DNA from 3 places in the Propionispora vibrioides genome. Region 2 is predicted to be linked to each of the others. Evidence: riboswitches for the same ligand, from Rfam matches in the RefSeq annotation. Region 2 holds a riboswitch; each other region holds the start of a gene.
The links. A riboswitch is a leader RNA that binds a small molecule or an ion and turns the genes downstream of it on or off. The one in region 2 is predicted to bind cyclic di-GMP.

Region 1 (6,390 bases), on a different contig from region 2:
TAATATACAAACCCCATAGCATCAATAACAGGCAATTTCGTAAGCAGCGGCAAAGCATTCTTGGTCCAGAAAACAATACAGTCAACCACTTCCGGCTTCAGTGAAATGTGGGATATCTGGCGATAATTCATCGGATTCCGCACATAAACAAAACCTTCCCGCAAACGATTGACAAACCAATCCGAGTAAAAAGCCGGTATGTCTGTCCGTCGGCTGGCACTGATAATCATTGTTATCTCCCACTTCCCCGCTGGCGCTTTCGTTATATCTTATACAATCACTGCCAAGATTCAGCCAAGTTTTAAAATCTTCAACAACTGGAGAGCTGTAGCCAACGCTGTCCGCGTCTCATAACAATCAAGCGATATATTTAGAATTTGCTCAATCCGCTGCTTTCTGAGTTGAATAGTCTTATGATGCAAATATAGCTGCGTACCAATCTCCTTGAAGCTTAGACCTGATAAAATCTTTTCCAGTGTCTCCAATAAGTTAGGGTGCGGCAGCAGTGGGCCGATCATTTGATGCACATAATCAACTGCTCCGTCAGTAACGGCAAAAGGAGCAAGCACCTGATAAATCCCGCAATTTTCATAATGATAAATATATCTTTCCGGCCAAACCTGTTTACCAATCCGTACCGAAGTCTTCGCATTGTTTAACCGGTTAGCCAAACCTGACCAACCCTCTGCATAGTTTCCAATTCCCACTGTAACATGAATATTACGGACATAGGCACCTATATAAGCTACATAACTTTCCGCCAGTTCGGTTTCCCGTTCTTTATGGTTGGGACATGAAGCAAAATCGCTAAGGACCACAATACCAATGTCTGTCTCCCAGGCAATCGTATTATTCTTCTTATTTAATATATCAATCAGGAAATCCACGAGCTGCTGCTTATGGTAATGATTATCGGCTGTATCAGACACTCCCGGTACAGTATCTACGTCAAAAAACAATAAAGAAAAATCTTTTGGGATATGAAGCTTGTTTTTTCCACTATACTCCTGCAACGCCAGATCATTTATATCATTCCGGACAGCCAGTTTATTAAAAAACTCACTTCTCTTTTTTCTTTCATACGCCTGATAAAGCAGACTCTCATTTCTTTTTCTTTCACTAATATTACGGGTAACACCAATATAGCCAATATGGGTCCCCGCCTGATCCCGGGCAATGCTTATGGAAGATTCAAGCCAGATCACTTTCCGGTCTTTTCGCAGTTGTTCCTCTTCCACAATGACCGGTACTTTACTGCTGTGCCATTGAATGTTGTCAGTCGTAGTCTTCTGAAAAGCACTCCACAAAAAGGTAAGTGTCGTTTGCTGCGAATTTTTCCCCTCTAGTTCAACTGCTGCAAACCCTAATAATTTCTCAACCGAGGGGCTTATATATCGGATAATGCCGTCGGTATCCAACAGCCAGATCACGTCCCCCGTATTTTCAGCGATAAATTTATATTTTCGTTCACTTTCCCGAATGATTTCCTGCTGTTTTTCAAGCTCAGCAATATAGCCTCGCTCATTTTCTGCCGCATCTTTTAAACCAAGTACCATGCTATTAAACGCAATGGAAAAGTCTCCCATAAAATCAACCCGTTGGCTATAATCACCGGAAGCAACCATCCCTGTTTGCCAAGTCAAATGGCGCAGATTGGACTGCAGGGCCTTTAACGCACCCGGCCAATATCCGCGTAAGTTTATTGTAGAAGACAAATCGCCTTTAGCAAGTGTATCAGTAAAAGATCTAAGCAAGAGAAGCTCGTTTTTCAGCTTGGCAAACTCCGGATGTTTTTCCGCGCAGGCAGAATCACCGTTTGTCACATCTTTTCCCTTTATCACCTGATATAACTCTCTCACTATTTCATTGATTTCTTCTTCCATTTCTTTACGCACGTGGATATCCCTCTCTAAAACCAAAGATTCACTTCACGGATATTTCAGCAGTGAACCGGCAAGTCCTATCGCCTGTACACCAGCAGTCAATCTCCTTAACACTATACTGCTTGCCGGTAAACCCTTCCAGAAGCCCGGCTATAAAACCTTCATCATACACGCATACTTCATAATCCAATTCCGGCAAGCCGGAACAATCCAAGTCCTCGGAAATACTCATTACATATTTTCCGTTTTCATGGTCGGCCGATTCAACCCGTAGAATTCCGATTTTTTTATCTGCCAGAGCTGTTTGTATTGCCTGAACAAAACTATTGAAATCTTTTACATCCCTAATAACGTTTTGATAGAATTGTTTTCCCGCCAGCAACCCTGACTCATAGAACAAAGTATCGACCATTTCCGTTCCGTAATGTTTTTCAAGCACATCGCGAAAACAAAACTGCATAAGCCTGTATACATCAGTGCTAACCATCGGCCCCAGGTTAGGCCTGCCGGCAGCAAGATCACCAAGTAATTCCCATTGAAATTCATATTTTCGCTCCATAACCAGACTCCTCTTTTTGTTTGACTCCATGCAAGCACACTCAGATTAGCTGCACTTGGAAGCTAAATTCAACACTTAACGCCTCAAATAATCTCCATTATTAAAAAAAAATCGCCAAAACCTAGTTGCGGCTTGGCAATCATTTATACCGTCATTTGGTATAGTTAGATCCATAGCTTTGCGTCCTTGTCTTTCGACAAGTTTGCCAAAAAATTCTTCGTTTTTTTACAAATTCTACATAAATTTTACATTTCTAGACTGGCTGTCACTTTTCCTTCTGTCCTTGACAAAAAAACATATTTTCCTGTTACAATCTAGCTCTCCTTCAGGCGCGGCTCACTGTATACAATCTCCATCGGAATTCCTCGACTATCTCCTACCGGCTGTTGAGGAATAGTAGAAAAACCATACTGCATACCAAGCCGGCCAATAACCGACAATACCATGGCATCCATAAAATCATCCAGCAATTGTTTGGGATAACGGTTTTGGATTTCAGCCATAGCCTGTTCGGCTTGTATAAAATACTCTGAAAGCAACTGTGTTCTCTCTTTAAGTCCCTCCGGGAGGGTTTTCTTGCTCACCAGCGGTTTATTACCGTTTAATATAGCAAAACCGTACTCCGGATGCGATTCCCGCAGACGGCCAATGTATTGCGGCTGTTCCAGCAAGAATTGATCCACCTCGCGAATTTTCGGCGTAAATCCCAGTGACTGCTCGGACAGACTTTTTTGCAGCACCTGCAGGTTGCAAGCCTTGGCGGTCTGCTTGTCCTGGGCGTAAACGGCCTGACGGCAGGGAGTATTAAACACACTGGACGCTTTTCCCGGCAGCCTGCTCCTTAATTTCTGATCCGGTCTAGCCACATTCTGCTGACTATTTTCCGGCAATCCAATCGGGATGTCGATAAGCAGGCAGCCGGCATCATTATGCTCTGTCATCAGCTTGGTAATGTCCGGATAATCTGCAAAACCATACCGGCCGGACAAGTCGTGCCAAAACACTGCCCAGCCCCGATATTTTCCCACTCGTTTGCAACTGTCAATGCCCACCCAGCCAGTACCGCCCGTTCTTGCTTCCATTTCTGTATTTCCTTCCATAAAAAAATATCATTGTTAATACAATGATATACATGACCGCTTATGATTGGCAAGGAATAACGGTGGCACAATAGCCGATATTAGGTATGGGAAAATAAGGCGATCCTTCTTTTTCTTTATACACAACTCTTATATAGGGTATCAATGTTTTATCTTTACAGTACGCTGAACCGAAAGAAGTACGTCCGGTCACTTGAAAGTTAAATTTTTCCTCAATAATCGCGATTCCCCTGTTCACCAGCGTATTGTTAAGCCATCTACCAAACAACTCGGTAATATCTGTTTCAACGACGATATCACTTGCAGACACATTAAAGGTTCGTCTTAGCGTTGGGCATACCTCAAAGGGACAACTATGCAAATAGGTTGTTAGCGAACAAAATTCCTGCAGCAGCGGATAAATGGCAAACCTCCTTGTTTCCTGCAACTTACCGGTCTTAAACAAGACCAACTTAGCAGTTAATAAAGAAATATTGCCAGGAATCATATCTATATTAAAAAAGAGGTAACTATAATACACATATCTTCCCTGGCCTCCGATAAAAATTTTGTTTCGTTTTATATTTTTCAAAGGAATTTTACTTGATAAAGTAAGACTTTTACTGGCTGGAATATTGACAACCGCCATACCAACAGCCCCTTTTTCAATACATTCGGCGAACATGCAGCAGTAATCCCATAATCGAAAAGCATGTGTCTATGTAGAGAGTTTGAGGACATCCCCAACTCTCCCCCAAGCTATGGAGTATTCAGAAAAGCTATCCCCACATGCAAGTTAGCAACATTATAGGTTTCACTATCAATTGACAAATCGAAAGTGACTGAGGCCTGGGCCGCCAGCGTGGCAACCTCTTGTGTCCAGACATACTCGGTGTCGGCCCCTACATAGATGGCAGTAACGATAAAATTGGCCAGTGCCGCACCACCGCTGGCGTTATTGTTGGTAATTGTTATTTCTACAAGTGACCCTTCATTGCTGCTGCTAATTGAATATGCGGCAGGCGAATTAATCAGAGACGGCATACTATTTCCTCCTTTTTTCTAACTATATTACATAATATGAATCACTTGCCAAGAAGGAAACATAACTGTCCGCCTATTTACAAGAAAAAGAATAGACTCACTGCACTTATCCTGCCATTCGTTTGTCTTTGCGTCTATTCTAAATATTCTTTAATGCCCCAGGCGACGCCAGCCTCGTTATTGGTTTTAGTCACATAGGTCGCATGAGTTTTTACCTTGTCCGAGGCGTTTCCCATCGCCACCGAATAGCCAACTGTCTCAAACATGCTGATATCATTATTGTAGTCGCCAAAGGCGGCTATCCTATGCAGCGGTATATTATACCTCTCAGCGAAAATAGCAATGGCTTTCCCCTTGCTGGTTTCGGCATGACTGACATCCATGCCGCCATTTTCCGAAGAAACAACGGTAATTGCCGCCGCGTGAAAAGCTTCCAGGAAAACTGACTGCTCCCTGCCGGCCATTTGCCAGATAAACATCTTCAGAACATCCTGCTGCGCCAGTTCTTGGGCTGACTGCATTACTTTGACCGGAACCCTATAGGCTTTAGGCATTTGCTGATTATATTCATGAAAAATATTTACCCGCCGACTATATTCCACGCAATACATGGCACCATAGACGCTGGCAGTAAAGTCAAATTTCCCGGTAAAACAGTGGTTTGCAATCTCCAATACGGAAGCCTTATCCAAAAACTGGCTATAGATTATCTCATCCGTATAAGACCGTCTAATCGAAGCTCCGTTGCAGGAAATAATAGCCTCAATTCCGCCCAACTCCGCAACAATTCCTTTCACATAGACATCATTGCGCCCGGTCGCCAGAATAATCTTAATCCCTGCCTGCCTTAATTCTTCTAGCGCGACCCTATTCTCCCGGCTGATTTCCTTTTTGTCATTTAGCAAAGTACCATCCAAATCAAAAACAATTGCATCTATTTTCATACTTTCTACTCCGTTCACCCTTTTTTATCTAGTACAGGTAAACTACCCAAAAAGTAGCAAATCTCCCCAACCGGAACATCAAGCACCAGCTTAGCACCGCAAGCTGCAACAATCTGCTGCAGGCATTTAAAATCCCTTTCCCGTTCCTGCTGTATTTTCAAACTCCATACAGGCTCCTGCAATGCTTCTTTGGCATGAACCCTGTCAAACATGCAAGCTGCGTGAAGATATGTTCGTACAACACAGTCTTCTTCCATTACTCCGGCAAAAAACTGTTCCGCTATAGCATCCACCAGTTCAATGCAGCAGTGGGCCACTTTATTGACCGGCAGCGCTTTGACAAATTTGCTAAGCTGGGTCTCCAACAGCTTATAGGTATCACTATATTTTCCTACTTTTACAGCCCCAGGCATTTCTCCATCTTCGTAAGCTGTTCTAAGAAATGTCTTAATCCGGTTTATCCCGCCATGTTCAAAAATTTCACTGACCGGAATAAACGGAACATGCTCCACCTGTGGATTAATACTGCCAATAATCAAGTCAAACCGTTCTCCTGCTCTGGTAATAAATTGATCAATATCAACCATAGCTCCCGCCATAGTAAAGCGGGCATTTTTTATTTCCGGGATCTCCTCCAGTAAAATTTCCTTGATTTTTTCAGCCACACCTTGCCCGGTAGCGCAAACCAAGAGGATGTTGGGAGGTTCTTTTTTTTCTTTTTGCGGCCATTCACTTCCCTCGTGCCGCTGCCTGATGGTCATGACATATTCATCGTAGGCATTATAGATGGCTTTCACCGCTTCATCCAAACTCTCTGCCGTTGTAAATAAACGCCGGCCAGCTTCCAACGCCAAAGCAGTTGTTACATTAGGAATGATCCG
Region 2 (6,390 bases):
GGAAAAAAACACCGCTATCCTTATGTAAACTTTCGTGTTATAATTCGACTACCGGCAGGTTCACTGCACCCACTTAGCTCAATACCGTTTGCCCGTCTTTCCGGCAGAGCTTCCCTGCTATCATCCTACTACTGCTTATTACGTAAAACCGGAAAGGGGTATGTATTATGAGTAAAGCCTGGGGAATCTATATCCGTTACGGGAGAATTTGCATGACCAAGCGCGTTGGCTGCCTGCTGCAAGCCACCCAAAGGTACAACCGGCTAATGAGATGGAAGAAAAAACCTGACCTTTGGATTGCCTTGGTCCCGATTCACGACCATTGAATATTGTTACATACAAAGAGAACAGGCAACAGCACACTTATGGTGCTGCTGCCTGTTCTCTTTATTTACGCCACCGGCGGGTGGTCCGCCAACTTTGAAGGTACAAATTAGATTTGCGGGATTTGTTCATAAAGCAAGGCGAGCGGACGCACCTATCGGATGATCGGTGAGCCGACAACAACAACGCCTTGCGGCAAAAGGCCCGGGAAGCAATTGTATTTTCAGAGCTGGTGGACCACTAGGGATAGAATACGAGTTCCGGAAACAACGTCGCATACGAGGTTTCAACCACTAGTTCAGGAAAAAAGACAAAAGGATCCGGTGGACGCTTGCCGTACCAGATTCCGGTACGATACGGCCGGTGGCAGTAAGGACACAGCGGATAGACCAGGCGCCCCGGACCATGGGCATAGGCTCTCATGGCAACGGCCCCCCTATTTTTCGATTTATTATATAGTATGCCGCAAGCTTCTTATTGTTACGTAAACTAAAACAGCTTATACATCAGACTATGGCACGCCCATTACGGCAGGCTTAGCTTTCTAACAACCGGTATAACAGCGCCGGCCAAAGGATAAACTAGTACCGATAAACAACCGTGGGAGGAAACCAGCTATGGCACGCTACCGTATTTTTCTTGACGGCCTGGACACCGGCAGAACAGTAAGAGCCAGCAATTATGAGGATGCATATTTTGATGCCGCCAGCACGCTGACCCTTACTTACCAAAATAATCTGGAATTAAAGGAAATTGAAGCCGACTCACTTATGCATGATGTACCGCCCCACTAGGCGGGCACGTTTCGCAGAGCCCAAGACAGGAGGTGATTCTTATGGGAGGAAAAACGTTCGATCAGTTTAAAAGCCGCCAAAATGCCCGGAACAAGGCACAAAATGTCGCAGCATCCAAAAGCGAGAACAAGGCGGAGAAGAACTCTAATAAGGAGTAACCGAGGTGGCTATGCCACCTTATTTATTTGGTCGTCTTTAACCTTCTGGCAACAGGCAATAGAAATTTTTTCCGGGCATATTTGCATATTTACCGCATATACTATATATTGTGGCGAAGTTTACGCAAAACTAAGGGAGGTATGTCAATGAAAAAGCTGCTAAACGGTGTATTCTCAAGTATCTCCGATGCCGAACTGGTTATGCATAACATTAAAAAAGAAACCATGCAGGAGGAGCCACCGGCGGCAACCGAACTGCCGGACACCGACGATACCCCGGCAGAATAGAACTAATGCTCCACCAGCCCTGAAAGCAGAAATTGCTGGACGGACAAAATTTCATCATCCGTCTCGTCAGTCGACATACTGAAAGACATGCCCTACCAACGCGGCAAACCTGCCGCGTTATTTTTATGATCAATTATCGAAAAATGCCGTCCTATTTGGCAGGATTTTGTAACTATATGGCAAAAGTATATGATATAACGATTAAGAGGGGGTAATCATATGTCGAAGAGTATTTGGTCCTTTCAATTTCGCACCAAAAACCTGTCCTTTGGCGCCGGTACCGCCGTACTTGATGGCGATCAGCTTATTGGCGGCGATGCTTCATTTTATCACGTTGGCAAACTTTCTTTCGAAAATGATGCCATCACCGGTTCTGTCTGTGTCAACAAGCATGGTACAGGCCCTTCCTTCTTCGGTGCCATTCATTCCTACACCCTGTCACTAACCGGCCACAGGAAAGAAGATCAAATGACTTTATCCGGCTATATGGTGGAAAACCCCTTGCTTAAAATAACGATGGAGTTAACAAAGATCTTAGATCTAGAATAGCATAAAACCCCAGGCGAGAACCAACTCGCCTGGGGTTTTCCTTATCCTTGGCCGATAGCTTGCAGAACCGCCGCTATTTAACTTAATTGAAACCGGTCGACAATACGCTTTAGCTCCTCTGCTGTGCTGGACAATTCCTCACTGGCTGCCGCAATCTCCTGCGACGAGGCCGACTGTTCTTCTGTAGCCGCCGAAGCAGCCTGCGTCTTGCCTACCGCCAGTTTACTATGCTGATCAATACGTTCTACCGATAAAACAATTTGCTGGCTGCCTGTAGAAATTTGCTGCAACGTGTCCGACACTTGCTGCATCTGTTCATGAATGGTTTGTACCAGATCGTTGATGTCCTGAAAAGCCAGTCCGGCCATCTGCACAACATCCGCCCCCTGACTGACCAGTTCCGGTCCTTCGTTCATGACGGCAACAGCCCTGTCGGTATCGGTCTGAATCATACCGATCAACCCGGCAATCTGCTTGGCCGCATCCTGTGATTGTTCGGCCAGCTTGCGCACTTCCTCAGCTACTACGGCAAACCCCCTGCCCTGTTCCCCGGCCCGTGCCGCTTCAATCGCCGCATTCAGCGCCAACAGATTGGTCTGGCTGGCAATTTGCGAAATCGTGTCGATAATTTGTCCAATTTCTTTTGACCGCATGCCCAATTGCGTGACTACCTCAGCCGAATGGGCAACATTTTCTTCTATTTTATTCATGTGCAGGATAGCGCCTTTTACCGATTCACTGCCAACGATTGCCGTTTCCGCCGCTTCGCCCGACCGTTCATTGATTTCCGCCGCATTGGCCGCAGCCTGTTGAATTCCCGCCGACATCTGAGTAATCACCGCCGCCGTCGCATCGACGGAAGCCAACTGCTGTTCGGCCCCGGAGGCAATAGCATTGATCGAGTCTGCCACCTGGCTGCCGGCTTGCGCCATTTGGCCGGAATTATCCTTTAACTGCGCCGAAGAAGCGGCCAATAGCTCGGCTGAATCCATAACCTGCTGAATCATCGTCCGCATATTGGTTTTCATCGTATTTATCGCGGCAGCCAAATCAGCAATTTCATCATTTGACTGTACGCGAATACTGTCCCGGGTAATTTTCCCGCCGGCAATCTCCGTAACTGCCCGGACCAATTGGCCGACCGCCGTGGAGATGGAGCTATTAAGCTTAATACTGATGGCAACAGCCAGCACAATAATCAGGCCGTTAATAATAAAAAGAACCCGCTGATTGGTTGTTGCTTTGTCGCCGATTTTAGCCTGTTCTGCTTTAACATACTCCTTGATCATATCAACCAGTTCATCCGTTTGCTTGGTTACCTTTGCATAGGGAACAGCCCCCTGTTGGATGATGGTTTTCAAAGCTTGCTGGTCATTGGCCAGACCGGCCTGCATGGCCTGTGTGGCCAATTGTTCGTATTCCGCCTTGGCCGCCTTAATCTCGGCTATGCTTTTCTTCGCACTTTCCGTTACAAAGATATGCTCCATCCGGTCAATTCTGCCGTTTGATTCCTTCTGGATAGCAGCAAACTCTTCCCGTGCCGCCGGATCGCCGGTAAGATTGAATTTACGGACTGTCGCGGCTTCTTCCACAATATTATTGGACAGTTCCTCCGCCAAGATCAGTTTTTCAATGTTTATCGTTGTAGTAGACTGGTACTCTTCATTAATCTGGCCAATTTTATAGTAAGTATATCCGCTTAAGAGAACCATGCCGCTAATAATAACCAGAAAAGCCCCAAAAATCTTTTTACCTATCGTTAATTTCACTGTTCACTGAATCTCCTCTACCCGTTTTTACTTCCTCTACACCAAAAACTGGGAACCATCACCTTGTCGCTCAGTCTTAACCGCCTCCTTCCCATCATTCCCGCCAGACGCACCAAGGACTCATGCCTTGTTCCGCAACGCCGCAGAAGTCTGGCAACTACTTACCGGTCTAACGATCAGACAGGTTATGTTCTTTTGACCATGCAAAAAAGACAGGTATAGCCCTGTCCTACAAAACAACTAACCCTTCGGTTATTTGGCGGCATGGCGATCATAGGCAAAATTCATTGTCGTTAGACCCGTAGCTTTGCGTCCCTGCCTTTCGGCAGGTTTGCCCAATATTCACTTTTTTAACTGATTTGCACAATTGACACTCTTTTAGTATCCAGTAAAAGTAATAATTTGTCAACTAGAAATCATTTATCACGGTATACAAAAAAGGCCTGACAACAGACCTTTTTCCCGCACTTAAAATAATATGCTTACCAGTATATAGCCCGCAATACAGCCTGTTATCATACCGATAATACCAGGCAGAACAAAACTGTGATTAATAATGAACTTGTCGATTTTCGTCGTACCGGACAGTCAAATCCGATACAGGCCAAATCCCCCGGATAGGTAGGCAGCACGAAATAGCCACCGGTCAACTGACTTGGTCTGTTTTTTATTCCGCTATTCGCCGGTTGCACCATAGCAGAAATTTTTGCAAAAAAGAAGGGTTTATTTCCAGCACAGCGAAAATTTTTACCAATGCCACTAAGGAAAATGAGGTTGAGGTGCAAGCATATGACAGAAACAGCAAGAAAAATTGTCGAGCAACCGGTAGCCTTTTTAGTGTCCGGCACCGAACTGGCCAAGGATGTCTATTCGGAGTACGGTAATGTTCTGATTAATCAGGGCACAGTAGTTACACAACCTATTATAAAAAAGCTGGAAACCTGGAACATCCAAAACGTATCTATCTGGAGCGAAGTCACGGAACAGGTCATTGCCGATCCGGCTCTCCAAAAATTTTTAAACACCTACAACCAATCGGTCGATGTGGTAGAGCAGGCCTTTGATACAATCCGCCAAACCCGTATGCTCCCTCTCGCCACCTTTCGGAAAACAGCCGATGATCTGGCTCAAAACCTGACCACCGCCGGCAATGTCATTGATCAATTATATAATTTACCACCCTGCGATGACTATACGTTTCGCCATAGCGTCAATGTCAGTGTCATTGCCGGCCTGATTGCACTGTGGCTCAAGTACCCGCCGGAAAGCATCCATGCCATTTCACTGGCCGGCCTGCTGCATGATGTCGGCAAATCCCTTCTGCCGCCCAAGCTGGTCAACAGGCCCCATAAACTCTCGACCGACCATTATGAAGCCTATAAGCAGCATGTTACGTTAGGTTATGAACTGCTTAGCAAGGTTCCCGGTATTGCCGAAAGCGTCCGCCTGGGTGTGACCGATCACCATGAAAGGGAGGATGGCAGCGGTTATCCGCAGGGATTGTCAGGTACCGACATTCATCCCTACGCTAAAATCATCGCCATTGCCGATCTCTACGATGAAGCACTGACTATCAATCGCGATCCGGGCATGCTGAGCCCTTACTGTAGTATTGAGAAGCTGCAGCACGAGGTATACCGCCTGGACCCCAAAGCCTGTCTCACCTTCATCAGTCACATGACCAATTTTCTGACCGGCGACCCGGTCATGCTGACCAACGGCAGCAAGGGGCGCGTCGTCTGCACAAACAAGCGTTGGCCCTCCCGCTCGATAGTCCAGTTGGAGGACGGCACCGTGCTGGATTTAAATGATGGCGGTGATATACGCATCAGCCATATCATAAGATAATAGATACTGCCGCTACAGGCAAAAGGCGCGCCGCGTTAACCGCCCGGCGCGCCTTTTGCCTGTATTTCTTTGTCCGTGATCAATCTTGTTTATGCTTTACCAGCCAGACATAACTTAATACAGCGGCCGTCTCCGCCAGAGCAATGATCACACCCATCGGCACAGCCGTCCGGCTGCCGGCGATACCAACCAAGGGCGCCATAATTCCGCCGAACACGAAAGAAAACAACCCGATCAAGGCCGAGGCACTGCCGGCTGCCTTGGCCTGATCCTGCATGGCCAAGGCAAAACAACTGGTGCCGACAATCCCCACACTGGCAATGACCAAAAATAATGGAACCAGAATCATATATAACGAGCCTTGCAGCAAAATCATCAGGAGCAGCGCCGCTCCTCCCACAAAGGAAATCCCCAGACCGGCAATCAGCAGCCTGGTCTCGCTGATGCGCCCGGCCAGACGGCCGGTTATCTGCCCGGCCAGGATAATGCCTAAGCCGTTTATGCCAAAATAAACGCTGAACATTTGCGGCGAAACACCATAAATATCCTGCAATACAAAGGGAGAACCGGAAATATAGGCAAACATCGCCGCCGAGACAAAGCCCTGCGCCAGTGCATAACCCATAAAGGTCCGGTTGCTCAGCAAGCTGCGGTATGTCC
Region 3 (6,390 bases), on a different contig from region 2:
CAGGCGTTAGACTGCTTTACTTTGCCGCTGATCTGCTGCTGCCGTTAGTGGCCGGCTATCTTTGCTGCCGGCGCGGCTGGCTGAGCGAGCGTGTGATTGATCGGATTGTTTCGTTTAATATTGTGGTGGTCAGCACCTTGCTGGCAGCGCTCAGCTTTTGGGGGTTGACGCTGGATGCCGGCCTGGTTTGGCTGCCGGTGCTGGGGGTCGGGGTCAGCCTGATCCCCGGTCTTCTTGCTTATTACCGGTCAGGCCGGAAGTACGGCAGCGAACTGGATCAGGGCAGCTACCTGCTGGCGGCAGCCTTGTCCAATATGGGCACGGTCGGCGGGCTGTGCGTCTTTTTTATGTACGGGGAGACCGGGTTTGCCTATACCCAGTTGATGACTATGTTCTTTAATGTGGTGGTTTTCGCCGTCTGCTTTCCCCTGGCGCAATACTATTATATAAAAGGGCAGTCAGCGGCTAAACCGGTTATTTGCTGGTCGGCTGTCTTATTCAGCCGGAACCAGTTGCCGGTTGTTGGCCTGCTGGCGGGGATGGGCTTGACGCTTGGCGGCCTGCCCAAACCGGTAGCGGTCAGTGAGTTTTTTAGTGTCCTGATTCATTTCGGAGCCTGGACCGCGCTGCTGCCGGTCGGGTTTTCCATTAACTTCGGTGAAATGAAGAAGTATTACGTGGATATTCTCGATTTGATTCCTATTAAATTCGTGGTGACGCCGCTGGTCATTTATTGGCTGGCCCAGGTCACGATCGGCGACACGGTGGCCGATCATACGGCGCTGGTGCTGGCCAGCACGCCGCCGGCTATTAATTCAGTGCTTACCGCTAAGATTCACAATCTGAATGTGGATATTGCCATGGCCTCTTTCGTGGTTTTGACCGTGCTGTTTTTGGCAGTTGTCTACCCGGTGCTGTTTTTCTGGATCATGTACTGACAGGGTGTGAGTTTAGGGAAAAAGTCAGCCAATGGCGGACTTACACAGAAAATTAAGAAAAATAACACATAAAGTTTGTATTTGGGGTAGTAATTTATATAGAAAATTGATATAATATTAACGAAGCAACGGAGCACAAAAGGGGGGTTAGCCAGTGTTTTGGCGGACGCTGGTTAATTAGGGCGAAGCTCCGTTGCGCGGTTAACTTGTAAAAAGCGTACAACCTTTAACCGGTTGGCGTTTCCGTCATCTAACGATGACCATAGATAAACCATTTCTTTTACCAATCAAGAAGTAAGCCTTGGCGGCAGCCGAGGCTTATTTTGATTTTCCGGCGGCAACTGACTGCGGCGGGGTTCAGGTGGAATAGTACACCGCTCTGTTACTGGCGGTCGCGGGATGATACAATATAGCTATACCTGTAAGTAAAGATGATTTTAGAATGGCGGCAGAAGGAGGCTGAAACGATGTTGATAGATACCCATATGCATACCCGTTATTCCACCGATTCGGAAATGACCCTGGCGGAGGCGATGGCGCGCTCGCAGGAGCTAGGCATCGGCATTACAATTACCGATCATATGGATTTGAACTATCCCAATCCGGGGGAGTTTGTTTTTGACCTGGGGGATTACTGCAGCGAGTATGGGCCTTACCGGAGTGAAAAGCTGCTGCTGGGTGTAGAGTTCGGTCTGCGCATGGATTGTTTGGAAGCGACGCGGGAACTGGCGGGGAGCTATCCGCTGGACTATATGATTGGCTCGATTCATGTGATTAATGACATTGATTTATACTGGGAATCCTTTTATCGCGGCCATAGCAAGCAGGAGGTCTATTCTCTTTATTTTGCCACCATGCTGGAATGTGTCAAAGCTCACGACTTTATTCACAGCCTGGCCCATATCGATTACATTTCCCGCTATGCCCGGTTTGCCGATACCCATGTCTACTATGACGAATTTAAGGAAGTCATTGATCCGGTGCTGGCGGTGCTGGCCGAGCGCGGGCAGGCTCTGGAGATCAATACCAAGCGGGTGCTGACACCGGAGTATATGGCGCTGTTGCTGCCGGTTTACCGGCGGTTTGCCGAGCTGGGCGGACGCCATGTAACCGTCGGTTCCGATGCTCACCGGGCCAGCGAAATCGGCCGGGATATGAAGACGGCTTTTGACTTTGCCGATTGCTGCGGTTTAAGACCGGTTTATTTCAAAACGGGAAAGCCGGAATACCAGGCTCGCGATTAAAGGCTCCGTTTACCGGATTCATTTATCGGGTATGATACATATCACATGGCTGATTGATGCAGATCACATTTTTTAGATAGAGAACCTGGTATGATAAGAGCAGATACAGGAGGATGATACTATGCTACCAACAGGTGCCAACCTACAGAAGATATGGAACGGAAAGAAAACCTACGCTGTCACGCCGCATATTCCGGGCGGCTTTGTGAAAGCCGACGCCTTACGCAAATATGCCGATGTGGCGGAAAAATATGGTGCTACCTTAAAACTGACCTCGGCGCAGCGCATTATGCTCACCGGCTTAAAGGCCGAGGACGTGGAGCAGGTTTGGGCCGATCTGGAAATGCAGCCGGCGATCGGCTTTGCCAATTGCGTGCGCAGTGTGAAAATATGTCCGGGCATCGCCTTTTGCAAGCGAGGCAAGCAGGACAGCATCAAGCTGGGGCTCGAACTGGATAAACGGTATCACAAGAAGGAAATGCCCTCCCGCATGAAAATGGGAGTGGCCGGCTGTCCCAACTCCTGTGCCGAAGTGTATGTAAAGGATGTCGGACTGCTGGCGACCGATGCGGGCTGGAATGTATATGTGGGCGGTAGCGCCGGCTCGCATCCCCGTCTGGCCGATTTGCTGATTGAGGACCTGACGGCGGAGGAAGCGCTGCACATAGTGGACATTATTGTGCGGTATTATCAAAAGAATGCCGATATTGAACGGGTTGGACAATTTATTGACCGGATTGGCTTAAAAAAATTCAAGGCCGATGTGCTGGCCGAATTCTACAAGGGCGTCAGCGAAACCACCGAACCGCTGGTCAGCCAGTCGGCTGCCGGAGAAAAAATCATTCCTGTGGCGGGCGGCCTGACCGAAGGGACGCTGGTACTGGGTGACAAGATCACCGCCGACAGCGTGATCAGCGATATTATCCGGGTGTATCCGCAAACGGTGCCTGTCTTCCGCTCATTTGGCATGGGCTGCCTGGGCTGTCCGTCCTCGACGGGGGAAGCGGTCCAGAAGGCGGCGGAAATCCATGGGATCAAGGTGGATGAAATTCTGGCGGCACTGAACAAGGTCATATAGTCTTTTTTACTACATTTATTACAGCAGGAGGAATACAGATGAGTGCATTTTTAGGACATATTCACTATTGGCTATACAATAAGATCCGCTTGGTTATCAACCGGGAGGAACTGGTCTTTGCCAAAGCCCAGGAAAGCTGCGGTGATACGGCAGAAGAACTGCGGGACCAGGTGTGGCAGACTTACGGGCAGCCGCTGCCTGATGCCGATCTGGGTGATTTGATTGAGCACGGCAATATTCATGGCTGGCTACAGCGGCAGATCAATCTGGCCGAATCGAGAGAAGCCGCCTTAATCAAGGAGTTGCTTGAGGTTTGCGGCGGTGACGCCGAGACGGTGATTCTCCGGGCTTTTGCCGAACATGGCGAGAGCTGCGGCCGTCATGCCGCCGAACAAAATAAATATGAAACCGACCGGGCCGACGGCATCTATCAGGCGCTGAATGATTACCTGCTGAACGGCATGCCCTGCGATCAGGCCGATGTCATGGTTGCGAGCAGCGCTGATCAGGTTATCTGGGAGAGCGGCACCTGTCTGCAGGAGCCTAACTGGAAACGGGTCGGCATCAGCGCAAAACCCATGAAAAAGTTATATCAGGAATGGACCCAAAACTTTGTCCGGGCCATGAACCCAGCCATGGAATACAGCCAGACTGCCGATACCGCTCAGGGCGGCGCCGTTAACCGCTACGAGATTAAACGGGTTTGATGGGCGACCTGGTGTCTTGTAACCCCTGAGACTAAATTGGCTGGCACGGAATTTTTCCAAGACTAGGGGAGTGACACGTTCATATTTCAACTAAAGGACGCAGGATACATTTTCATCTGCAAGGCGGAGGAGTGAGGCATAGCGCGGTTCCTACGCCGATTGACGACAACGACACAGATGGAAATGTAGACAAGTAATTTAGCGAAATGTGAATGGGCCACTACACTAGGGGAGTATGCTGACTGACGACAACGCAGTATTGTGGAAAATCTACCGCAAGAATAGTGCAGAATCAGGGTTACAAGGGACTAAAAAAGAATCGCTGAAACAGGAAAACAGCCACCAGGCTGTTTTTTTATGATTATTATGCAGTCTGTTGGGCGTGCACAAAATAATTCCGATGATTCCTTCCAAGATACGGATAAAACGAGTATAATAAAACATAGAAAGCGTAGATAATTGGCAAAAGAGAAATCTTTTTGTCGAATCACCGGCAGTAGGAGTCGGATTGCTTACTTTTTCTGGTGATTGTTCAGGCGGTGTCCGAAGTAAGCAGTTATGAAGTGATCATATAGATAACCTTATAAGCATTCTTTAGCAAACCTTTTTAAAGGAAGGGACGCAAAGCCATGGGTCTAAGGATGTAAATCTATGATAGCCAGGTTGCATAACGCACCGGCTTTTTTTGTTTTTTTACCAGCCGCGAGGGAAGCTTGTTCCCCATATGATAAGGAGATGGAAACATTGGCTGTAGGAAAATGTTCTTGTGGCAGCAAGCAGTATGAAGAGGTTGACATAACGCCGGCGGGGGCCCAGGAGAAGAGATCGTTCACCCGTTGCAAGCGCTGCGGCTTAGTTGTGGCGGGACAGGGAAACTGGCCGGAGGAAGAGGAGACCGGGCTGGTAAGCCATTGGGCAAGAGTCCTGCGGGATGGTATGGGCTCTATCCTGCGGGCATGATCGCCCGGATTTGGACAAGGGGACGGTTCAGGCGATTCTCATGAACTGCTGCAGAAATCAGTGGCCAGGGCAGCTTTGCCAGTGGGCAGGCTGAGTCTTAGTGTAGCAGGAAAACGGCAGCAAACAGGGAACTATTACTAGTGGTCCATTAACATGGGCCATGCTGTTAGTTTGAAAACATACCTGAAGCAAACGGATACTTAGCCTGTCTGTTTGTGCCGGACTTTTCCGGTCCGGCTGTGGTGGGGGCTGAATCAGCGGTTCCCCGGGAAAATCAAAGGAGATGGATAGCTTGGATATGCCTGCGATAATACAGGATGCGTTCAGCAGCGGTTTCTCGCTGCCGTCGGCGGCCAGCGCGGTGCCGGACATGACGCAGACAGTTGCTACAATAAAGGAAGTATGGGATGCACAAACTTTTTCCGACCTGGTCAGCGGACAGGTCCACGTACCGGATGATGTGATCAATCAGGCGCTGGCCTCAATGCTGGAGCCCGGCGGACCGGTTACGGAAATGAAGGTTACCTCGCTAAAAAACCACCAGCTTAGAATTGAAGCGAAGACGGCCAAGGAAGGGCGGGTCGTGCTGGTCTGCACGGTGGAGCAATTAGTACATAATCAGGATCAGTCGTTGCTAACACTGAAGGTAACCGATAAAAAGCTGCCGGACAAGCCTTTCGTGTCATGGATTTTTTCCCGGGTCAGTCTGGCGATGGTGAGCAAGGTTGTGGGACACCTGGATCCCTCTTACGGGTTAGATGTCAATATTCATGGGAATACTGTCACCATTGATTTTCGTCAGGCGCTATACAATTCCCGGCTTGGCAATTTGGAACTGTTCGGTTACCGGCCGGTGGATTATCTTACCGTGTATTCGCTTACGCCGCAGGACGGCTTTTCCGATATCAGCACTAACCTTGCGTTGCCGGAGCAGATAAAAACAATGATTAAAAATGTTTGGTTATAGGATGTGCTTTTAAATGAACGGAATGATTTATGGCACAAAAAGCGCTGTCAGGGGTCGTTTCGGATCGTTTACAAACACACCCTAAGACGGGAGGACAACCTGGTATGAAAAAAGTATTAACCATTGCCGGCTCGGATAGCAGCGGCGGCGCCGGCATCCAGGCCGACTTAAAAGCCTTTTCCGCGCAGGGCGTGTTCGGCATGAGTGTCATCACTGCCGTAACAGCGCAAAATACGCAGGGCGTACTGGCGGTGCAGGACATTGAGCCGGAAATCATCGCCAAGCAGATTGAAGCGATTTTCGAAGATATTGAGGTGGATGCCGTTAAAATAGGCATGGTTTCCCGGCCTGTCACCATCCATACCATTGCCGCCAAGCTGCGTCAGTACCAGGCGGTCAACGTGGTGGTCGACCCGGTCATGGTATCCAAAAGCGGCTATCATTTGCTGCAGCCGGAAGCCGAAGCAGCCCTGGTGCAGGAACTGCTGCCCCTGGC

Region 1: another riboswitch for cyclic di-GMP. It lies ahead of BMW43_RS16395 (V4R domain-containing protein); the one in region 2 lies ahead of BMW43_RS09760 (methyl-accepting chemotaxis protein).
Region 3: another riboswitch for cyclic di-GMP. It lies ahead of BMW43_RS15195 (hypothetical protein); the one in region 2 lies ahead of BMW43_RS09760 (methyl-accepting chemotaxis protein).

The regions. Positions count from the first base shown of each region.
Region 1 is NZ_FODY01000024.1:61,058-67,447, reverse strand. Features, by position in the region: gene BMW43_RS16405 (DUF1848 domain-containing protein) at 1-230, opposite strand, end outside; gene BMW43_RS16400 (PAS domain S-box protein) at 291-1,895, opposite strand; gene BMW43_RS16395 (V4R domain-containing protein) at 1,924-2,442, opposite strand; cyclic di-GMP riboswitch class I at 2,566-2,659, opposite strand; gene BMW43_RS16390 (DUF429 domain-containing protein) at 2,757-3,524, opposite strand; gene BMW43_RS16385 (DNRLRE domain-containing protein) at 3,583-4,170, opposite strand; gene BMW43_RS16380 (hypothetical protein) at 4,281-4,565, opposite strand; gene BMW43_RS16375 (HAD family hydrolase) at 4,700-5,509, opposite strand; gene BMW43_RS16370 (sigma-54-dependent transcriptional regulator) at 5,524-6,390, opposite strand, start outside.
Region 2 is NZ_FODY01000010.1:19,858-26,247, reverse strand. Features, by position in the region: gene BMW43_RS21110 (hypothetical protein) at 168-326, shown strand; gene BMW43_RS21105 (hypothetical protein) at 942-1,118, shown strand; gene BMW43_RS21100 (hypothetical protein) at 1,424-1,564, shown strand; gene BMW43_RS09765 (GrlR family regulatory protein) at 1,784-2,113, shown strand; gene BMW43_RS09760 (methyl-accepting chemotaxis protein) at 2,191-3,882, opposite strand; cyclic di-GMP riboswitch class I at 4,138-4,228, opposite strand; partial or broken gene BMW43_RS21525 (anaerobic C4-dicarboxylate transporter family protein) at 4,351-4,523, opposite strand; gene BMW43_RS09755 (HD-GYP domain-containing protein) at 4,672-5,730, shown strand; gene BMW43_RS09750 (multidrug effflux MFS transporter) at 5,810-6,390, opposite strand, start outside.
Region 3 is NZ_FODY01000021.1:34,194-40,583, forward strand. Features, by position in the region: gene BMW43_RS15175 (AEC family transporter) at 1-938, shown strand, start outside; gene BMW43_RS15180 (histidinol phosphate phosphatase) at 1,406-2,182, shown strand; gene BMW43_RS15185 (ferredoxin-like domain-containing protein) at 2,304-3,260, shown strand; gene BMW43_RS15190 (hypothetical protein) at 3,299-3,967, shown strand; cyclic di-GMP riboswitch class I at 4,554-4,638, shown strand; gene BMW43_RS15195 (hypothetical protein) at 4,712-4,927, shown strand; gene BMW43_RS15200 (hypothetical protein) at 5,226-5,894, shown strand; gene thiD (bifunctional hydroxymethylpyrimidine kinase/phosphomethylpyrimidine kinase) at 5,999-6,390, shown strand, end outside.